One region of the Paenibacillus shunpengii genome, then DNA from elsewhere that is predicted to be linked to it. Evidence: riboswitches for the same ligand, from Rfam matches in the RefSeq annotation. Region 1 holds a riboswitch; the other holds the start of a gene.
The links. Region 1 has a riboswitch for FMN ahead of ribD (bifunctional diaminohydroxyphosphoribosylaminopyrimidine deaminase/5-amino-6-(5-phosphoribosylamino)uracil reductase RibD). Riboswitches for the same ligand answer to the same signal wherever they lie in the genome.

Region 1 (11,263 bases):
CCGTAATCGCGAAGATCAGCCGGGAAGCCCAGCTTCAGATTCGCATCCACCGTATCAAGTCCCTGCTCCTGCAGCTTGTAGGCCTTAAGCTTATTAATGAGCCCGATCCCCCGGCCCTCCTGACGCATATAGAGCAGCACGCCGCTGCCATTCTCATGAATCTGACGCAGGGCGGCTTCAAACTGCGGTCCGCAGTCACAACGATGAGAATGGAACACATCTCCGGTTAAACACTCGGAATGTACACGCACGAGGACCGGCTCATCCGTATTAAGTGTGCCTTTGACAAGAGCTACATGCTCTTTGTTATCCACTTCATTTGTATAGGCTATCGCCTGAAACTCGCCAAAATCAGTCGGCATTCTCACCGAAACCTCGCGAGTAACCAGCTTCTCCTTGGCGTTACGATAGGCAATCATGTCCTTGATGCTGATAAGCTTCAGATCGTGCTGCTTCGCAATTTCCTTCAGATCAGGCAGTCTGGCCATAGATCCGTCTTCCTTAATGATCTCACAGATCACTCCTGCAGGATAGGAACCGCTCATTCTGGCAAGATCCACAGCAGCCTCTGTATGCCCTGCTCGCCTGAGCACTCCGCCTTTCTTGGCGATTAGTGGAAACATATGACCAGGCTTTCTGAAATCCAATCCGGTTGCTTCGGAATCAATCAGCGCTTTGACTGTAATGGAACGTTCATGTGCGGATATCCCTGTCGTCGTAAGCTTATGATCAACGGATACCGTGAAGGCTGTACCATGAAAATCCGTATTTTGCTGAACCATAGGTTTAAGGTCAAGCTCTTCTGCGCGTTCCTGCGTAATCGGCACACAGACGAGTCCTCTTCCCTCGGTAATCATAAAATTAATGACTTCCGGAGTGGCTTTATCCGCCAGAGCTACAAAATCACCCTCATTCTCGCGGTCTTCATCATCAACGACAATGACCACTTTACCTTGCTGCAGATCCTGAAGCGCTGCTTCTACTGTATGAAAAATGGATTCCTCATCCATGTCGTACCCTCCTTGTTACTGCTTCATTTATATCAGTTAAAACCGTGGGAGCTTAGAAATTCAAAGCTTAATTTCGACTTCTCACCCGTTCCGTCCGCTGGGCTTGCTCCTTGTCCATAATGCAGCAGATGATTCACATACTTGCCGAGAATGTCACACTCAAGATTGACGATATCCCCTGTGTTACGATGAGCGAGCACGGTCTCCCCTAATGTATGCGGTATAATGGATACGGTAAAAGAGGAGGCTGTCGTGTCGACAACAGTCAGGCTGATGCCTTCAATCGTGATGGAGCCTTTCGGAATAATAAACCGGAATACGTCACTGTTAACCGGCGTGATTTCGAACACGACCGCATTCTGATCTCGGGTTATCGCTGTAATCTTCCCTGTTCCATCCACATGGCCTTGTACAATATGTCCTCCAAAACGGCCTTTGGCTGACATGGCCCGTTCAAGATTAACAGGACTGCCGCTTCCCAAATGACGAAGGGTCGTATGTCGGAACGTTTCGGGCATCACATCTGCCAGGAAGCCTCCGGTTTCTATCGAGGTAGCGGTTAAGCATACCCCGTTGACAGCTACGCTGTCTCCGATCTTCAGATCATCCATTATTCGCTTCGCACTAATTCCAAGGACCATGGCTTCCCCTTTACGGCCAACACTGCGAATTCGTCCAACTTCTTCAATCAGCCCAGTAAACATGGCATTCACTCCTTATCAGCCTTACGGCCACACAGGTAAACCTGTCACACAAATATTATCTCCAATGGTCTCGACTTCGAGTTTATTTAATTGAATCGCATCATTCATTCGGTCCACGCCTTCAAATCGGAAGCTTCCTGGTGTCTCATATCCTCCGACGATTTTCGGTGCAATAAACATGAGCAAGCGATCGATCAGCTTGGCCTCCAGCATTGCGCCGTTCAAAGTTCCGCCGCCTTCAAGCAATATAGAACCGATCTCCATTTCTCCTAACAAGCTCATTGCTGTTAGTAGATCAACCCTCGGTCCCGGACCGCAGCGGATCACTTGTACACCATAACTTTCCAGAACCTGCTCACGTTCAGCTTCTGCTTCATCTGTCGTCAGGATCAAGGTTTTGGCATTTCCATCCCGAACCAGCTTCGTATCTATAGGGATTCTCAGCTTCGAATCGACGACGATTCGAATAGGACTAATCCCATCTATAGATAACCGGGTCGTTAACTCGGGATTGTCAGCGATGACGGTTTCTACCCCGACCATAATACCTTGGTGACGATGTCTGAGCATATGAATATGTTCTCTCGCTTGCTCGTTAGAAATCCATTTGCTGTCTCCGCTCTTGGTTGCGATCTTTCCGTCTAACGTTGAAGCCGTCTTGAGCGTTACAAAGGGCAGGCCCGTTGTAATATACTTGATAAATTTCTCATTGAGCCGTCTGGCCCGATCTCTAAGCACACCGACTTTGACTTCAATACCGTGCCTGCGAAGCATATCAAATCCCTTGCCTGCCACCTGCGGGTTAGGATCCTCGCAAGCGACAACCACCCTTTTGACCTTCTCGCTGATCAGCCTCTCGCTGCATGGCGGTGTCTTTCCATAGTGGCTGCAGGGCTCCAGGGTTACATAGACGGTGCTTCCCTCCGCCTCACTGCCTGCCATGTTCAAGGCATGAACCTCGGCATGGCCTGTGCCCCTTTTCAAATGGGCTCCAAGACCAACCATTCGTCCATCCTTCACGACGACACAGCCTACAACGGGATTAATGCCGGTCTGTCCCTGCGCTCTTTCCGCCATATCCAGAGCAAGCGACATGTAGAATTCATCATTCATCATTTCCATTATGCTTACCTCTTTTCAGCAAAGACATTTAAGAAACATTTCACCAAAAAAAGCCCCTATCCGGCTAAACTGCCAGACTAGGGGCTTGAGAGTTCAATAGAAAATACAGCAGAACACTACCGTTACCTTAATTTAAACCTAACAAAGGTAAGGCAAATAAACCATGAGCATCATCACGGACGCACAGGCAAAAGTCCCGCTGGGTACGCCAACCAATAGAGTTGTCTGTTATGTACCTATTCTCCTTCTCTCATCCAGACTATACTGTCGGTTCTGGAGTTGCACCAGATCCACCGCTAGCTTCCAGCTAACGGGTCACGGACTAAGACTTGAAGACAAGTCATCACCGCCGGTAGGGAATTTCACCCTGCCCCGAAGGATTACAGCTTATGAAACATTAGTAATAGAAAAATAGTAGCACTCCTATACTGAAAAATCAACAGCTGAGCTCTCACCCAATAATAAGAATACGCTTACTTGATTAAAAAACTTGCTCTCCCTGTGTGGAATGCAGTTACATAACTTCTCGTCGAGATACTTGGCATAAAAAAACATCCCGCATATAGAATGCGGGATGTGTTAATCTGCTCTTGCTATGTCGTTAGAGAGGCTTCAGCTTAAGCGTCAAATACAGATACGCTCTTCATTTTGTCGCCTTGCTTCACGCCATCAATGTATTCCATACCTTTGATTACTTTACCAAATACAGTATGAACTCCATCCAAATGCGGCTGCGGCTCATACACGATAAAGAATTGGCTTCCGCCTGTGTTTTTGCCGGCATGTGCCATGGAGAGAACACCTTTTTCATGCTTCGTTGTGTTTGTTGCAGTTTCACAGTCGATGGAGTATCCAGGACCGCCTGTACCGTTGCCAACCGGGCATCCGCCTTGAGCTACGAAGCCAGGGATTACACGGTGAAAGCTAAGGCCGTTGTAAAAACCGCTGTTAGCCAGTTTTTCAAAGTTTGCTACTGTATTTGGTGCTTCTTCCGGCAGGAATTGGATTTCTACGGTTCCGCCATTTTCAAGTTCGATAATACCTTTTTTCATGTGCGTCACTTCCTTCAACTATTTTCTAAGGCAGGCCATGATCCATACATAAGCCTTGTCCTTATTTCATGCATCACTATCTGATTGTATCTACTTTGATCTCAATTTGCAATGATTCGAGGTCTGCTGTACAGGAACCGGATCAACTCGAACTAAAAAACACTCCCGTGCTTGCTGTTGATCTAAATTACAGCTTGCCGGGAGTGGATATATACATATTAGCTGTTAATGGTCTGTTTGCTCATTCTTGCCGGGATAATATCGTTACGCACGATATCTTCATGACTTTCACGGCGGACAACGAGATCACTTTCACCGTTCTGCACGAAGACAACGGCTGGGCGACGTATCCGGTTGTAATTGCTGGCCATGGAGTAGTTATATGCACCTGTGCAGGATACAGCCAGGAGATCACCTGTAGCCACCTGAGGAAGGTCCAAATCCCATATCAGCATATCTCCGCTCTCGCAGGCCTTACCCGCAATAGAGACGGTCTCTTCTGTTGCTTCATTAGCACGGTTAGCCAGCATCGCTTCGTACTTGGAATCGTAAAGCGCTGGACGCGGGTTATCTGTCATACCTCCATCCACGGATACATACTTGCGCACACCAGGGATGTTCTTTATTGCACCCACCGTATACAACGTTGTACCGGCTTCCCCTACCATGCTGCGGCCAGGCTCAACCCATATTTCCGGAAGCTCTTCTGCAATTCCTGCAAAATGAAGCTTCACTCCATCTGTGATCGCCTTGACATACTGGGATACCTGAAGTGGTGTATCTCCTTCGAAATAACGGATACCAAAACCACCGCCCAGATTCACAACCGGGAATACCACATTCAGTTTACTCTTCACTTCTTTGGCAAAAGCAGCAACTCGCTCTACTGCCATCTGGAAGCCTTCCACTTCGAAGATCTGGGAGCCAATGTGGGAGTGAAGCCCAAGGAGCTTCAGATTCGGCTGCTTCACAGCCAGTTCAATTGCTTCAAAGGCTGCTCCGTTTCCGATATCAAAGCCAAATTTTGAGTCGGTTTGACCAGTGGAAATATACTCATGCGTATGAGCTTCAACGCCCGGCGTTACCCGCAGCAAAATATTGACCTCTTGATTCTTCTCACCAGCCATGGCTTGGAGCATCTGCAGCTCGATCAGATTGTCCACGACGAAGCAGCCAATTCGGGCATCCAGCGCCATTTCGATTTCATTCGGTGTTTTGTTGTTCCCATGAAAGTGAATACGTTCTGTCGGGAAGCCAGCCTGCAGTGCTGTGTAGAGCTCTCCATCCGAGACGACGTCCAGAGACAGGCCTTCCTGCTCTGCAAGGGTGCACATGGCCGTAACGCTGAACGCCTTGCTAGCATATGCTACCTGAAATTTCAGGCCTGAAGCTCTGAATGCGTCCATATATTCTCTAGCCCGCTTGCGGACAAGTGTTTCATCAACGATATATAGTGGAGTCCCATATTCTTCTTTGAGCTGAACTGTATCGCATCCACCAATTTCGAGATGTCCTGCTTCATTAATTTTGCTAGTACCGTGTAAATACATATTCGCTAGTCCTCCACTTTTCCTGGAATGAAAAAAGATTCCATCGAACTTTTACATCAGTATAGCAGACTCTTGTTTTTGTTAGAAATGGATTATTCGGCAGATCATTTGTATTATATTCATTGTCACAAGCCGGATAGCTGAACAGCATTAAGGCATCCTGGTATTATCCCTAGGCTTGTTAAATGAAGGTCTCTTCTTGCCTGTAAGCACTGGGGAACGAACAAACGTTGCCAACATACCCTTTGCATTAAAAGGTATAAGTGGCCACAGATAGGACGAATTATACGATCGATGCAGCGCGAGTCCAATAATGATCGCAGTGGTTCCAACCACCAGCCCAGGCACTTTAAAGATAGCCACAAGTACTAGAAGAATCAGTCTGACCATACGATTTGCTAATCCCAGCTCATAGCTTGGGGTTGCGAACATTCCGACCGCCGCTACCGCCATGTACAGCAGGACTTCGTTAACGAACAAGCCGGTCTTCACCGCTACATCCCCAATTAAGATCGCTGCAATAAGCCCCATTGCTGAGGCAAGCGGTGTGGGAGTATGAACTGCGGCCATCCGCATCAAATCGATCCCGAACTCCACAATAAGAAATTGCAGAATGATCGGAAGCTTTACATTTTCCTGAGGACCAATAAAGTCCAGGCCCTCCGGTTTCAATCCTGGATCAATAACGAACAGCATCCATAGAGGAAGCAGAAACAACGAGGCTAATATCCCGATGATTCTTATAATTCGCAGATAGGAGCCCATGAACGGGGTCTGTCTGTTCTCCTCAGCATGCTGACACAGATCAAAAAAGGTCGTGGGCATAATCATAACACTAGGAGAAGTATCCACGAACAGGACAACCCTGCCCTCAAGCAAGTGGGAAGCAACCGAATCGGGACGCTCGGAATAACGAACCAGCGGATACGGATGCCAGCCTCGATTAATGATGATTTCCTCCAGCTGCTTATCGGCAAGCGGAATACCATCAATATCAATGCTCTCGATTTTTTTGCGGATCGTCTCAACCTGGACCTTGTCCACAATATCGTCGATATAAGCAAGACACACATCGGTTTTGGTTCTTTCCCCTACACGGAACAGCTCCAGCTTGAATCCAGGATCATGAAGACGTCTGCGGACTAGGGACACATTGGTCAGCATCGTTTCTGTAAATCCGTCTCTAGCTCCCCTGACAACGCGTTCTAACGACGGTTCTTCAGGACCGCGCGAAGGATAGCTACGGGTATCAATGATCAGCGCTGTTGTTTCGCCTTCCACAAAAAAGACGCTCATACCGCTCATTGCCTGGATAAAGGCTTCGCTCAGCTTTGTTACTTTGGATACTTGAATATGGGGGATGTAGAATTCAAAGTATTTTTCCAAGGCGTCGGAAGACAACTCATCCTCAGGTACGTAGGACAGTCTTTTTAAAATTTCAGTCAAAATCGTATCTTTGGTAAGTCCTGTGATGAACAGAAGCCCGGTATGACGTCCACCGAAGGTCATCTCGCGGAAATTGACATCAAAAGTTTCTCCAAACCCCATCACATACTTGAGCGTCTTTCGCAGTACGTCAAAATCAGGATCGATGACATCCTCATTCTGCCAGTACTTAATCGACTCCTCAATGGAATCTGACATTTCTTGTTCCTTTTTTTCCTGGAGCTGCTTCTCTTCCTCGGTCATTTGCTGCGATTCATCTGACATATGTTTGATGTCTCCTCCTTCTGTTGTATGCATGCAGTTGTTATCTGGTGTACACAAACCAATCAAATAATGAACCGGCAACCTTGCCGAACACCATGGCCATTAATAATCCAAATAAATAAGATTTCATACCCAGTCTCTTGGCTAGTATGGGCAGGACGTTCAATACCTCAGTTAAAGCTGCTGCGAGCAAGCCGATAAATATACCGCACAGCAGGCCTACGAATATCGAAATAATCGGAAGACCGTAAACCTTCAAATTCCATAAGTCAGCGACTGTTCCAACGAATGAACCGGCGATCATTGCTCCTTCATAGGCATATGCCTTGTCATATGAGCGTGTAAGCTGGGCTAAGCGCGGGATCATGTCCAGAACGATGAAGAGCGCAATGACTCCGCTCCCCACAGCAATGCCTGATGCTATGCCCAGAACGATGAGTATGCAGCCGTCCAGTACCGTCATCATTATTTCTGTCCCGAATGAGCATGCTCTTTTTTGATTCGTTCGTACTCTTCATTCACTGCATATTGATCCACATTTTGCTGGTAGAGGTACATCTCTACCTCGAGCGGAGTAGGCTCATCATTCCATTTTTTCTTAAACAAATGATTAAAAAATACAGCCATGCCAAAACCGATACCAATCGAGTATGCTGTCTGGAACAAGTAAGGATTCTCATCCCGATATCCCGTCAGCATCTCTACAATTCGTATATGCACTTCCTTCATGTTTACATCCGCGTGAAAGTTCATAATGGTCAGCGCCGAGCCAAAGAACAGCAAGAGCCACACAAGGACAAACAGCGATTTGGACGGCGGCCGATCATGAGGGATCAGCTCGACAAGTGTGTGGCTGCTGCCCAGTGTTTCAATCGTTGCTCCCGGCACAATCTTCTGTATCCGACCAATAATCTGAAGCACATCAACAAGCAGCAGGCTCCCATCCTTTTTCTCTGTCTGCATCAGCTCCGCTTCCAGCACCTTGTCTTCCAAGCCAGGCGGATCTGTAAGCACATGTGCCACATGCCTGATCTTAAGTGTAACGCCAAGCTTCATCTTGATCCGGCTGTGCAGCCTTACATAAATGATAGGAGTGGATGGTGCGGTCATCCTAACCTCACCCCTTTATACTGTGAAATTATTCATAGTATGGAGACTCCTCCGCTTTTCTATTCCTTGGGATTCATATCGAGCTCATCCACAAAAAAAAGAGTCTTTTCTCTGACGAGAAAAAACTCTTACTGCATGATAAATCGTTGTTATATGCACTTTATATTTACTGAGCAATTTGCTCTCGGATAATCTGCAGTATTTTCTTCTCCAGTCTGGACACTTGAACCTGCGATATGCCCAGTCTGGCAGCAACTTCAGATTGCGTCTGATCCTTGTAATACCTGAGGTATACGATCAGCCGCTCCCGCTCAGACAGATTTCCGATCGCTTCATTAAGCGCCATCTTGTCGAACCAACGCTCTTGAGATTCATCGGCAATCTGATCCATCAGCGTAATCGGATCCCCGTCATTCTCAAATACCGTCTCGTGAATGGAAGTTGGAGGCTTATTCGCTTCCTGGGCGAACACAACCTCCTCCGGGGTAATCCCCAGCTCGTCTGCAACCTCCTTGATGGTGGGCAGCCTGTCCAAGTATTTAGAGAGCTCATCCTTCTTCTTGCGAACCTTGTTGGCGGTCTCTTTCAGGGAACGGCTGACCTTCAGCGTCCCATCATCACGCAGGAAACGCTGAATTTCGCCGATAATCATGGGAACCGCATAAGTCGAAAATTTGACATCATAGCTGAGATCAAATTTATCTACTGATTTGAGGAGCCCGATGCAGCCGATCTGAAACAGATCCTCCGGCTCATATCCCCGGTTCATAAACCGCTGAACGACAGACCATACGAGACGTATATTACAATTGACAAGCGTGTCACGCGCCACCTGGTCTCCGCTTTGGGATAGAGCGATAAGACGCTTGACTTCCGCATCCTCCAGATACGTATGTGAAGATTGTTTCGCTTCTGCTTCCATAGGTCCAACCCCTAATTATACAGTGCTTTCTTGGATTCTATCCGTTTCTTCATCATGATCGAAGTACCTCGCCCAGGCTCGCTTACTACTTCACATTCATCCATGAAATTTTCCATTATTGTGAATCCCATACCTGAACGCTCAAGTTCAGGCTTAGAGGTATACAGCGGCTGCTTCGCCAGCTCCAAGTCCTCAATTCCCTGACCTTGGTCTTCAATGACAAGCGTAATCATATCTCCGATAATTTCTGCCTTAATGGTTACGACCCCGGCAGAGTCATTGTTGTAGCCATGAATAATACTATTCGTCACGGCCTCGGATACGACTGTTTTCAAATCGCTCAGCTCGTCCATTGTCGGATCAAGCTGAGAAATAAAGGCTGCCACCGCGACTCTCGCGAATGATTCATTCTCCGACTTGGCTGAAAACTGCAAATTCATAAAATTTGATAGCTGCTCACTGCTCATGAGACCACCTCCAGATCCGAGAGGGCGCTTCCCTCGTTTTCGAACACCGGCATAATTTTGAACAAGCCTGACATTTCAAGCAAACGGTATACAGCAGGATTAGCTCCGGATATGACCATTTTTCCACCTTTATGATGTATCAACTTATAGCGTCCAAGAATGACACCTAGTCCTGAACTGTCCATAAAGTCAAGGTCTTTCAAGCTAAGAATCAGATGCTTGCTGTTCTGTCTTGCAATCGCCTCATCCATCTGTAATCGAACCAGATCTGCTGTGTGGTGATCGAGCTCTCCAGATAATCGTACAATAAGCACTCCGTGTGCATACTCCATACTGACCTGTAAATTCATGCTTGCTCACTCTCCTCCCTGTCATGACCAACCATTTCTACGCCGATTTGCAGCTTTCCTGCACTCCGACAAAACTAGAAGAAAAGTCTCATGAATCAACAAAGCTGCTTATTTTAGCGGAAAAGATCAGAGGTTGTCCGTTTAAAGAGCTTCCAGAAGCTTGCTTTTTCAACGTCCACCGCTGCTGTAATATCAAACTCCTTGAGCACCTTGTTATCCTGAGATACTACAAGCTTGCCCAGCACCTGACCTTTTTTGATCGGGGCCTTGATTTCGGTAGGGACGGTCAGCTGCTGCGTCGTCTCCCCGGCGCTGCCTTTTCTCATCAGCACTCTGTAAGGTACATCAGCCACCAGCTCCAGCTCTTTGATGTTTCCTTTCTCAATATTCACTTTACCGATAACGTCCCCTTGTTTATAAATAGGCTTCATCGTATATTGTGAAAAGGCGTAATCGAACATATTCGACACTTCGCTGTTTCTCGTCTTCGTATTCGGCTCACCCAGCACGACGGCGACGACACGCATACCATCCTTCATTGCTGTGGCGGATAAGCAAAATTTCGCTTCCGAGGTATAGCCTGTCTTTAGGCCATCAGCACCGGTATAGAAACGTACAAGCTTGTTCGTATTCACGAGCCAGAACGGCTTGGCACTGTCTTTTCGCAGGTAGTCCTGATAAGCGCCGGTATATTTGGTAATATCTTTATGTTTAAGCAGCTCTCTGCTCATAATAGCAATATCATGTGCTGAAGAATAATGATTCTCTACCGGGAGACCATTGCAATTGGCAAAATGGGTATCATTCATGCCGAGCTCTTTTGCCCGATCGTTCATCATCTGCACGAATGCTTCTTCAGAGCCGGCAATTTTCTCGGCCATTGCTACGGAAGCATCGTTGCCGGATGCCATGGCAATGCCTTTTAGCATCTCATCCACGGTCATCTCTTCGCCCGGCTCCAGAAAGATCTGAGATCCACCCATGGAAGATGCATATTCACTCGCTCGAACCTTGTCAGTCCACTTCAGCTTACCGGAATCAATGGCTTCCATTGTTAACAGCATGGTCATAATCTTTGTGATACTGGCAGGTGGCAGTTTCTCATGGCCGTTCTTCTCATAAATAATCGTTCCCGTATCCGCATCCAGCATGACCGCTGATTTTGCGTTTTGCGCAAGATCCACTGCCGGGGTTGTCTTCTCCGTTTGCGGCCCTACAGGCTCTTCTGCATATATGCTGCTTGGAACGATCAGTGCGGCCGACAGT
Region 2 (11,263 bases), on a different contig from region 1:
AAGGGCGAAAATGGTTGTACTTTATTCTTGTTATTATTTCTTAGATGGTTTGTCTCCAAGCTCACTGTGCCGGTATCCATAGAAGAAATAAATACCTAGACCGACGAGAATCCATACGGCAAATCCACCCCAAGTTGATCCGTCCAGCTGAAGCATCAGCAGCACACAGAATGCAGCGCTCAGCAGTGGAAGAAACGGCACCCACGGTACAGAAAATCCTCGTTTGAGATCTGGTCTGGACTTGCGCATACCAATAACACCAAGGGATACGACAGCAAATGCAAACAGGGTTCCAATGATGGTCAAGCTGGCAAGCTGATCCAGCGGCAGGAATCCGCACAGGAGTGCGATAATAATGCCTACCATCCATGTACTGCGAACAGGGGTCTGTTTCTTCTCATCCACTTTAGATAAGAACTTAGGCAGCAGCCCATCCCGAGAGATCGCAAACAAGAGCCGGGTCTGACTAAACAATAGAACGAGCAGCACCGTCGTAATACCCACAATGGCTCCCACTGAAATAAGTCCTGCTACAAAGTCTTGTCCTACAAAGCGTAATGCGAAGGCTACAGGGTCTGCAACTCCAAGATTCGTAAAAGGAACCATCCCCGTCAGGACGACGGCAACAAGTGAATACATAATCATACATACAATAAGTGATCCAATAATTCCTATAGGAAGATTACGCTGCGGGTTTTTGACTTCTTCAGCCGCTGTAGCCACCGCATCAAATCCAATATAGGCAAAAAACACAACAGCCGCGCCACTCATTACCCCAGAGAAACCAAACGGCATGAAAGGAGTCCAATTGTCAGGCTTAACATAAAATGCACCAACCAGAATGAAAATGATGATGACTGCTATTTTGACAAAAACCATAATTGCATTAAATCTTGCCGTTTCCCTCGCTCCCTGGGTGAGTAATAAGCATATAGCCATAATAATGAGAACGGCCGGCAAATCTATGATTTGTCCCTGCGACAAATTAAAAGCACCGGATATAGCGGTGGGAAGATGTATGCCAAAGCCTTCCAGCAGCCCTTGTACATAGGCTGACCATCCGCTTGCTACCGATGCCGCAGCAACACCATACTCAAGTACCAGTGTCCAGCCCATTAACCAACCGACCACTTCACCGAATGCAGCATAGCTGTATGCATAGGCACTACCCGATACAGTAACTGTGGAAGCCAGTTCTGAGTAACACAACGCTGCCAGAATACAGGCGATGGCGGCAATAACGAAGGAGATCATTAGTGCGGGCCCAGCATGCTCTGCAGCGGCTTGTCCGGTAATGACGAAAATACCGGTACCAATAATAGCACCGACCCCAAGTGATATCAGATCCAGCGCCCCGAGTGTCTTCTTGAGGCCGGTTCCCTTGTTCAGGTCAAAATGCTTCTTGCGAAATAAATCCATAATGTCACTCCTAGATGAATGTTGCAACGCTTTAGTGCAATTAAGCACAAACAATTATTATGCGAAAGTTAGCACGGGTTGTCAACTTTCATCATTCAATTAGAATTATATGGCTTAAGCCTCGGTAACAGATTGCCCTGAACTTGAATTTTTATTATTAATTGACCAACCGGCGAAAAATAAGTGTTGCTACGATAGCGCTTTCTATATTATTATGTTTGAGTAGGTTACAACTAATTATCTACTTACGATTTTATATTATCTTAATAAATGAATAATGGATCTTCGGGGTAGGGTGAAATTCCCAATCGGCGGTGACGTTCTTGCAATGAAGAGCGAAGCCCGCGACTCGCTGCTCAAGCATTCCTTGCGCACGCGACTGACTTGGTGCAATTCCAAGGCCGACGGTTACAGTCCGGATGAGAGAAGATCATCGATTACATGCGGTTGTTATATTAAGACGCATGTTTATTTGATCACCCCTGTTGATCGTGCATGGCTACATGTGCGTATTCACGGGGGTTTTTTACTATCTGAAGATACCATATTCAAATTCTCAATTACGAAGGAGTTTGGATTATGGAACACACGAACAAAAAAGCATTACCTGCAGCCGGCTCAACCGGCTTCTGGCTCGTCGCACTCGGGGCAGCACTGTGGGGCATCGGTCCCCTGTTCCGTATTCATCTGCTGGACTACATGACCTCGACGCAAGTCGTCCTGATTGAGCATCTTCTTGTTTGTCTGGTTGCTGTACCGATTCTATGGGTCAATCGATCTGAATTGAAAAACCTGCGTTTAAAGCATGTATTCGCTCTGCTTGTCATCTCTTGGGGAGGTTCTGCACTGGCTACCGTTATTTTTACGATGGCTCTGTCCAGTGGTGATCTGAATGCGGTTGTGCTGCTGCAAAAAATGCAGCCGATTTTTGCCATCCTGCTCGCAAAGCTGATTCTTAAGGAGACGCTGCCCAAACGTTTCGGCTTCTTCTTCATCATTGCTATTGTAGGAACGTATTTGCTTACCTTTGGATTCACCATTCCTTTTGGAACGAATAGCGAATGGATTAAGTTGGGAAGCCTCTTATCCTTACTCGCCGCAGCTTTATGGGGTGGATCCACGGTGATGGGACGCCTGCTTCTTGGCCAGGCGCAATACAAGACGGTAACCTCCCTGCGATATGTACTCGCACTGCCTTTACTCCTCATCATGACCTGGCTGGAAGGAGCATCGATGAATCTTCCACAGGCAGGAGCGGATCTTGCAAGCATCGGAGTTAACTTGTTGGCACAGGCATTGCTTCCTGGACTGCTCAGTCTGCTGCTATATTATAAAGGCTTATCTTCGACCAAAGCATCGATGGCTACCCTTGCGGAGCTTAGCTTCCCGATGATGGGTGTGCTCGTGAACTGGATCGCTTTTGGACAGTTGGTAACTCCTGCTCAGCTCATTGGTTTTGTGCTGATCTGGACAACATTGTTTATATTTGCTCGTCAGCAGCAACAGAGCAGCCAGCAGCTGGTCTCGCGCACGACATGAGATGAAAGGATTAAGAAGGATGGATACTACTTCGGTTATGACTGAGTTTTCAATCATCGGCGAACTTTTCACTGCTGAGGATATAACAAGTCAACTAGAGATCACACCCTCAGAGTTCTATACTAAGGGAGACAAAATAAAGAACCGCGACATCGTTCGTAAAGAATCCGCATGGTCGATTAGTACTGGATACGAGGAATCTCTGGATATAAATATGCAGTTGAATAAATTGATTTCTGTCCTAAAGAACAAAAAGAATGAATTGCTCGAATTAAAAAGATCACATGACTTATTTTATAAATTCTTTATCGTTATAAAAATTGAACAGAATCAGACTCACGCCATTTATTTAGATATTGATACGATCTCATTCGTGAATGACATTGGAGCTGAGCTGGATTTTGATCTCTATGTCTTTTAGATCTTAAAAAGTTATTGTAAAGTCGCTGTCCGTTTGGACAGCGATTTTTTTTATATATCAGCTCAGGTTCTCACTCTCTCCTCCAACTGCCCTCCAACTGCACATGGAAACCTGACAGATTTATGCGTTATGATAGAGAGAACGATTAGAAAGGGATGATCAATTAGCCTATGACTTCTTTTCCGTATACATCATATGACGCAGTAGGGCTCGCCCAGTTGATAAGAGATAAACAAATCTCTCCAGTAGAGCTTGTAAATGCTGCCATTGAACAGATCGATCAGTTGAATCCTGAGCTGAATGCGGTGGTCCGTACTCGCTACGAAGCTGCACTGCAAGAAGCAGATGAGGTGAACACACTCGCCCAGCCTTTTGCAGGTGTCCCCATATTGCTAAAAGACATTTCACAAGCCATTGCTGGAGAGCCTCTGACATCAGGCTCCAAATTATTTGCTGAACACAGGCCGCTCTACGATTCTCATTATGTAGCCAAGCTTCGGAGAGCCGGTTTTATTCCGATTGGACACACCAATACCCCGGAATTTGGTCTTAAGAATATTACCGAGCCTAAGCTGCATGGCCCTTCAAGAAACCCTTGGAATTCAAACCACTCTCCCGGCGGCTCCAGTGGAGGATCGGCATCAGCCGTTGCTTCCGGCATGGTACCCATCGCTGGAGCAAGTGATGGCGGAGGATCAATTCGTATTCCCGCTTCGTTCAGCGGACTGTTCGGATTAAAGCCTACCCGTGGACGTACTCCTGTAGGCCCCGGAGTTGGGCGGCAGTGGCAGGGTGCATCCATTGATTTTGCCCTATCGAGAACGGTGAGGGACAGTGCGGCACTACTCGATGTACTGCAGGTGATTCAGAACGAAGCTGCATTTCAAGTTCCGCTGTACCCGGGAAGGCACTTGGAGGATATGTATTTATCGCTTGAACGGAAATATCGAATTGCCTATACGATGGATTCTCCAGTAGGCACGCCTGTCAGTGAGGATGCCAAGGAGGCGGTGCTCAAGGTCGTGAAATACCTGGAATCCGAAGGACATATTGTCGAAGAAAAGCAAAGTCCAGTAAACGGTGTTCATCTCATGGAGAACTATTATATGATGAACAGCGGTGAGATGGCAGCTATGGTACTGAAGATGGAGCGTGGACTTGGAAGAACCATTACTTCAGAGGATATTGAAATTGAAGGCTGGGTGCTCCTAGAGGCTGGCCGAAAATTGTCCGCAGCGGAATTTGTACATAGTCTTGCAGAGTGGGACGTTGCTGCAGCACAAATGGCCACTATTTTTGACCGATATGATTTCTATATCACACCGACCAATGCTTATCCGGCTCCACAGATTGGTGAACTGACGCCTGGGCCAGCGAAGATTGAGCAGTTGCTTAGGGTAAGTGAGTTATCTAAGGACAAGCAGCAAGAGCTTATCTATGACATGTTTGAACCTAGCTTAACTTACACTCCGTTCACACAACTTGCTAATTTGACAGGTACACCGGCTATGAGCCTCCCCCTTCATCTTAGTAAGTCTGGGCTGCCTATGGGTGTTCAGTTTATGTCTGCTAAAGGAAGAGAGCATGAGATGCTGCAGCTGGCTCACCTGCTTGAGAATACAGACCTGTGGATCTCTCCTTTGACTCCCGGAGGTGAACATTAAGGCCAATGGACATTCTTGGGGTCAAACTGCACACTGCAATGGAGCAGCCCATTGATTTGAATGAGATCGTAGGAGCTTTGCCGTGCGAACAGCAAAAGAAGATTCGCAGGTTCAGACGGTATGCGGACCAATTAAGATCTCTATGCGGAGAGCTGCTAATTCAGAGCTACGCTGTCGAACATTGGAATCTGTCCCCTAACCAGTTGGACAGGCAGATCAATCGCTTCGGTAAACCTGAATTTGTTCATTATCCCACGCATCATTACAATATCTCTCACTCAGGGGCATGGGTGGTAGCTGCTTTTGATCGACACCCTGTTGGTATTGATATTGAAGAAATAAATGATGTGGACCTGACTCTAGCAGATCGATTCTTTACTCGGAACGAAGCGGAGCTGGTGCATAACCAGGTCAACTTAGAGCAGAAGCATATATTCTATTCCCTATGGACGCTTAAGGAAAGCTATGTAAAAGCGAAAGGTGCCGGACTTTCCATTCCCCTTGATTCTTTCGAATTTGATATAACCCATCAGGGAGAAATCACATTCTCTAGCTCTAACGAGGGGAACGAAGAAGCTTGGTCCTTTAGAAGTTATGCAATCGACCCTGATTACTCTCTCGCGGTTTGCAGCCGATCAGGACATGTACCAGAATCCATAGATTTCATGACCTTGGATCAGCTCTTGGCAGGTCATTCGATACTCCGAAGCAAGTCGTAGAAATAAAAATAACGCCAGCAGAGTCATTACCATGCTGGCGTTATTTTATATTAAACTTAATGAGCTCACTTCATGTTAACTAGCGACATTAGCTTGTTTGTCAGCTGGCTGATCCATCTTCCGATCACGCATCTTAAAGTGGGCGAGCAGCAAGAATGGAATGCCACATGCTGTCATTAGCATTAAAGGCATAAATATCATTACCGGTTGATCCACAGATAGCGAGGTTAACAACCACCCTCCAATGACCGGGGCGAGTACATTCCCCATATTGTTAAATCCGATCATACCGAAATAAGTCCCACGCAGCTCTGGTTTAGCGATCCTGTCTACTAATAGATCCATAAGCGTAAACATGAGCACTTCTCCAATTGTAAATATTACGACACCAAGCAGCAGCATCCATCTGGATTCAAACAAACCAAATACAAGCAAACTACTGGCCACAAAAGCATTACCTACGATTAAAGATACCGCAGGAGGAAAATTCTTAAACCATCTTACCAGCGGATACTGCACGATCAGCACGACTACGGCATTCATGGACAGCATGTAAGTAAACATCTCTGCTCCATTCTCGAAGCTCGGGCTGAGCTCAAGATATTGCGGGAGCGTCGAACTAAAATGTCCATATCCTAACACACAGAATATAGACCCGATTAGTACATACATAAAGGTACGATCACGGCTAGTCACCATAAAAGCTTCTTTTAAAGATACGGACTGAGCTATGGCAGCACGGCCAAGGTCAATATCACTTTTTCTACCGAACTGGAATACAAGAACCAGTCCATATAAGATGTATACCAACCCTGCGGCTATGAATGGGGCTCCGCTCTGTGAGGTTCCAAACTGCAATCCGAGTAAAGGACCGATCACGACACCGACATTAATGGCCGCATACCTCAAGTTAAAAATTAACAGCCTGTTCTTCGGATCTGTAATATCCGACAGCATCGCTCGTGAGGTTGGCTCGAAAACAGCTCGGCACAGCCCATTCAATGCGTTCATAACAAAGAACATCCAAATCTGATTGGCCACGGCAAAGCCGATAAATACAAGCGCCCAGCTAAAAATCGAGAAGATCAAAACTTTTTTACGTCCTATTCGGTCCGATATGTATCCCCCATAAAAACTGGCAAATACGCCGATCAGCGAGCTGACAGCGACAACCATACCTGCCTCCGCTGGACTTGCTTCCATCGATTTAATGAGATAGATCGACAGAAAAGGAATACTCATCGAGGTGGCCATTCTTCCGAACATCGTTCCTACGATAATGGTCCAAGCGAGCGGGTGAATCTGTTTTAAATGACTGTTCATATTGCCTCCATCTGAATCTGCTAATAAGTAAGTTAATACATATCATTTCAGCTAATTCGCTATCTGTCAATACATGTAAGCACGCGTACAAGAGGCAGGACAATCCATAGTAAATAGATACCTCTATACTATTCTATTATGAATTTTTCATATGTTGTAATAATCATATAATAATTCAAGTTATTTCCCATAAAAAAACCTTAGGATGACTTATTCACCCTAAGGTTCTGATCAAATACGATATTAAGTTCTACCCGTCCAGTCGTCGGATGCAACTTCTCTCCACCGCTCACGGATGATCTCATAATCTTCCTTGGCAAGCAGCCGCTCTCGTAACAGATCCGCGTTCTCCTGCCAACGATTTGGCTTTTTGGTACCTACAATGGCCGTATCCACACCAGGCACTGATAAAGTAAAGCCTAGCGCCTTAGCAATAACCTCCTCATTGCTCTCACCTAAGAATCCGTAATTCAAGTCCCGTAACCGATTCCAATACACAAATGGATATGCCGTTTCTTCCAGCGTATCATAAGTCCAGGCAACGTTGGCCAGCGGCCGTTTCGCTGTCACGCCCATTCCCTGCTTCCGGGCTTCTGGAATGGTCAGCTCAATGGCCTCTTGGTCCGCTATGTTGACAGAAGTTTCGAGGCTATCGAACACGCCCGTCTGAACAGCATACAATGCATCTTTATGATCTCCGCTGTAGCCAATAAATCTTGTTTTCCCTGCTTCCTTGGCCCGTTTCAATACTTCAATGACGGAGCCCTCACGAAGCACTTCCTCCGAGCAGCTATGCAAATGAATCATATCCACATAATCTGTGTTCAGTCTTCTTAAGCTGCGGTCGATCGAATTAGACAGCATGACCGGATCCCAATCCGGCTGGTCATATCCGGAAGCATGTCCACATTTCGTGAACAGATACACTTCCTCTCTCTTGGGACCAAGCACCTGCCCGACCAATTCCTCACTGTCTCCGTAACATTCCGCCGTATCAATCACATTCAATCCAGCTTCAATCGCACTTCCGAGCAGACGATCCACCTCAGGCTTCGAAATGCCAGATCCAATCTCTGACCCGCCGAAACCCAGTACGCTGACCTTCATTCCTGTGTTTCCATAAGAGCGCTGTTCCATAAATCTAGCCTCCTTGGGTTAATGTCAATTTTATTAAAATATCTGACATGTTCGTATTACCACCTCATGAAAAAGCGAAACAATATAAGATGCCCGTTCAACAATTCCTTAGAATGGGCAACTAGAACTCTTCAAGCTAATATTGTAAATCGATGCTAACCTCAAGACCTTCCAGGTAGTTCGTATTAAATTGATACGTATATATATAGTAGGAATCTATTTCGCTAATGTTTGAGAAAGTCAGCTGATACTTATTCGTATCTTTAATTCGTATCGCTGTACCATCTTTATGATATGTTCTCCCTTTGCGATCTTCGAGCCAAATCCGATCGGATTGTTCGAAGATACGGTATCCTTCAGCTTCATAAGTCAGTGTCAGCTTGTTGTTTTCCATTTTTTGATCCAGAATCTTTAGAGAACCTGCCTTTCCTTGATCAATCGTTATTGGCTTCCCTTTCCACTCACCACTAACTTTTGAACTAGGATTTAACATGTAAGGTTTGATGAATATTTTGTTAGGAATTGTCTCAAACGACTCAAAAAATGCTTTATAGTGGTTTTCATTTGTTTTGCCCACTCCACTCACACTGATTGGCTGTAACACGCGTCCTTGATCGTCATACACCTGGAAATCCCAAAAATGAGTTGTTGATTTCGGTAGACTGTATGAGATTACAGTCGTGGTCGGGTACAAAGTAACTGTATCATAATCCACTTGGAACACTTCGTTCTCATCCCAAGTTCTGCTTTGTCCGATTGTGTAGGATTGATATTCACCTTCTTGAACAATGGGGATATTGGCGTATGTAACCGTTTCATCTTTCGATATAAGTCCAAGTACGAAGGACTCTGGCAATAGCTCCTCACTCCTGATATCTATACTAATCGTCCCTGCATACATACCATTATCGAGCTTCTCATAAGTGATATTTCCACCATAATCTTCTATCCTCTTACCATCAATTGTGAACTTGATATCTTCTTTAAATGCCCACGGATCAGGATCATTCGAAGGTACTGTCCAGCCAAGATTAATTTTAGAACCATCGTACAGACTCTCTGTAAATATGATCTCTTGGTCATTGATCTTAACTTCCTGTCCTAGCTCCGTTGTAAGCAGAAGCTCACTGCCTCTTTTTACATCCACTCCGCCGACTAATTCGAATACTGACTTAAGTAAAGGGAAGGATCTGAGAGATTCCGCAAAACTTGGAGACAAAGATGACAGTCCAATGGTAATGAATAGCATCACCGCTGTTAAAATACCAAAACGTTGCTTTAACGATCTATTACGTTTCCTTTTTAATCCTTTAAGAGTTAGGTTTACACGATCTTCGATCGATTCAGGTAAAGGTTTGTTAACCTGCTTCACAATTTCCTGCTCCCACTTTTCCATGTGAACTCCTCCTGTTCTTCCCAGAGTGACCGGGCATTTTCACGGGCACGGCGCAGCCATGTTTTAATGGTGTTTTCCGGTTTTTCGTAAATATCAGCTATATCCTTAATTGAAATATCCTCAATGTGGTACAGCTTTAGCAGTCGTCCCTCATCTTCAGGCAAAGTCGACAGTAACTGTTCTAACTCTACTCTTTCAAAACCGCTCTCATTGGTGAATGGGGTTTTCAATTCGTTAAAATCAATCACGTTTTTGTTTCGCCTGTGGATTTGGTTGCATTCGTTAATAACGATTCGTAGCAGCCATGTTTTAAAATACTGGGGTTCTCTCAAGCTTTTCAACTTGGAAAAAGCTTTTATAATCGCTTCTTGCATGGCATCGGAACAATCAGCATCGCTGACCAGTATTGTTCTAGCTACCTGGTACATTGTAACTTTATAGGCACTAATTAATTGCTCAAACGAACTAATATTACCTCGTTGGGCTTTCTTCACTTCCTTGACGATGTCCATAACTTCCCCCTTTCGATTCGTATGTTAGATGCATAAGAATGCCATTAGGTTTCAACTGTTAATAAAAAAAAATTACTAAGTTAATAAGCAAAAAAAGCAGCTAATCATAACGGCTGCTTTCTCAGTTGAGATATTTGAAGTCTGTTTAACTTCGTTTTAAGCCGGCTTAAATTGATTAATGATCAAATCTATGATCAATCCAATGACCAACCAGCCAAAGACATTAATAAAATAAATAATTGTCATCCCATTTAAATGACGTCCAATAGACGGAATATTTTCAAGTAGTGCCAAATGCGGACTCGTTAATACCAGCAACATATTGTAGTCATCTATGCCCGTAGCATTAAAAATACACACCAATACACTTAAAAGGGGGAGCCAAAAACTAAATCTCTTAAATAACTGCATTTCCTTCTTCTCCTAGTCAGCAATATTCTTGTTGTCCAAGAAATTATACTATAAGGAAGGAGAACGATAAATCTATAATTTAGAATATCTAACTACATATTCCTTTCATCATTGTAAGTTCTTTTTGAAATTCGACCACAGGTATAAAAGCGAAAATTGCGGCTCAACAGACAGATAATTTTACAATGTACTCGAAAAACAACGCGAATCCTGACTTAATATGTAGAAATTGATGGAAACATATCCAAATTTATAACCCCTCTGACACTACGTTTATAAATATATAACATTCCGAAGGTACAATGAGCTTGTCTTTCAAGATAGGGATACTTGCCTTGCCTTGAATAATCAAATTTATCGGGGGTTATGAATTGAAAAAAAGAAACATGCTTCTTACTACTTTTACTCTGGTTACCGCTCTAATTGCAGGCTGTGGCTCTAATGCCGGCACTTCATCACAAGAACCAACGGCGCCTACCACTTCACAGACTTCGGATAACACAGGAACATCTGGCGAAGCAGCCAGTACAACCCAAACCATTGATCAGCTCAAAATCAGCTTTGTTCCTTCCAAAGACCCGAAAGATATTATTACAGCAACGGACCCGCTTAAGGATCTCTTGAAGGAGCAGCTCTCTACACAAGGCTTTGAAGTTGGAGAAATCAGCATCGATGTAGGTACGACCTATGAAGCTGTCGGTGAAGCACTATCCGCAGGAACG

Region 2: it holds a riboswitch for FMN, as region 1 does, so the genes downstream of both, ACFSVM_RS13190 (DMT family transporter) here and ribD (bifunctional diaminohydroxyphosphoribosylaminopyrimidine deaminase/5-amino-6-(5-phosphoribosylamino)uracil reductase RibD) in region 1, are expected to answer to the same signal.

Annotation. Positions count from the first base shown of each region.
Region 1 is NZ_JBHUMJ010000004.1:480,999-492,261, reverse strand. Features, by position in the region: gene ACFSVM_RS18685 (bifunctional 3,4-dihydroxy-2-butanone-4-phosphate synthase/GTP cyclohydrolase II) at 1-1,010, opposite strand, end outside; gene ribE (riboflavin synthase) at 1,043-1,714, opposite strand; gene ribD (bifunctional diaminohydroxyphosphoribosylaminopyrimidine deaminase/5-amino-6-(5-phosphoribosylamino)uracil reductase RibD) at 1,736-2,836, opposite strand; FMN riboswitch at 3,075-3,220, opposite strand; gene ACFSVM_RS18670 (peptidylprolyl isomerase) at 3,454-3,888, opposite strand; gene lysA (diaminopimelate decarboxylase) at 4,107-5,438, opposite strand; gene ACFSVM_RS18660 (spore germination protein) at 5,589-7,148, opposite strand; gene ACFSVM_RS18655 (stage V sporulation protein AB) at 7,189-7,611, opposite strand; gene ACFSVM_RS18650 (stage V sporulation protein AA) at 7,614-8,258, opposite strand; gene sigF (RNA polymerase sporulation sigma factor SigF) at 8,425-9,180, opposite strand; gene spoIIAB (anti-sigma F factor) at 9,192-9,647, opposite strand; gene spoIIAA (anti-sigma F factor antagonist) at 9,644-9,997, opposite strand; gene ACFSVM_RS18630 (D-alanyl-D-alanine carboxypeptidase family protein) at 10,111-11,263, opposite strand, start outside.
Region 2 is NZ_JBHUMJ010000002.1:2,831,186-2,842,448, forward strand. Features, by position in the region: gene ACFSVM_RS13185 (amino acid permease) at 34-1,419, opposite strand; FMN riboswitch at 1,697-1,854, shown strand; gene ACFSVM_RS13190 (DMT family transporter) at 1,999-2,958, shown strand; gene ACFSVM_RS13195 (DUF4279 domain-containing protein) at 2,978-3,379, shown strand; gene ACFSVM_RS13200 (amidase) at 3,550-5,043, shown strand; gene ACFSVM_RS13205 (4'-phosphopantetheinyl transferase family protein) at 5,049-5,762, shown strand; gene ACFSVM_RS13210 (MDR family MFS transporter) at 5,838-7,085, opposite strand; gene ACFSVM_RS13215 (aldo/keto reductase) at 7,329-8,222, opposite strand; gene ACFSVM_RS13220 (DUF5643 domain-containing protein) at 8,359-9,618, opposite strand; gene ACFSVM_RS13225 (sigma-70 family RNA polymerase sigma factor) at 9,591-10,130, opposite strand; gene ACFSVM_RS13230 (hypothetical protein) at 10,287-10,541, opposite strand; gene ACFSVM_RS13235 (phosphate/phosphite/phosphonate ABC transporter substrate-binding protein) at 10,913-11,263, shown strand, end outside.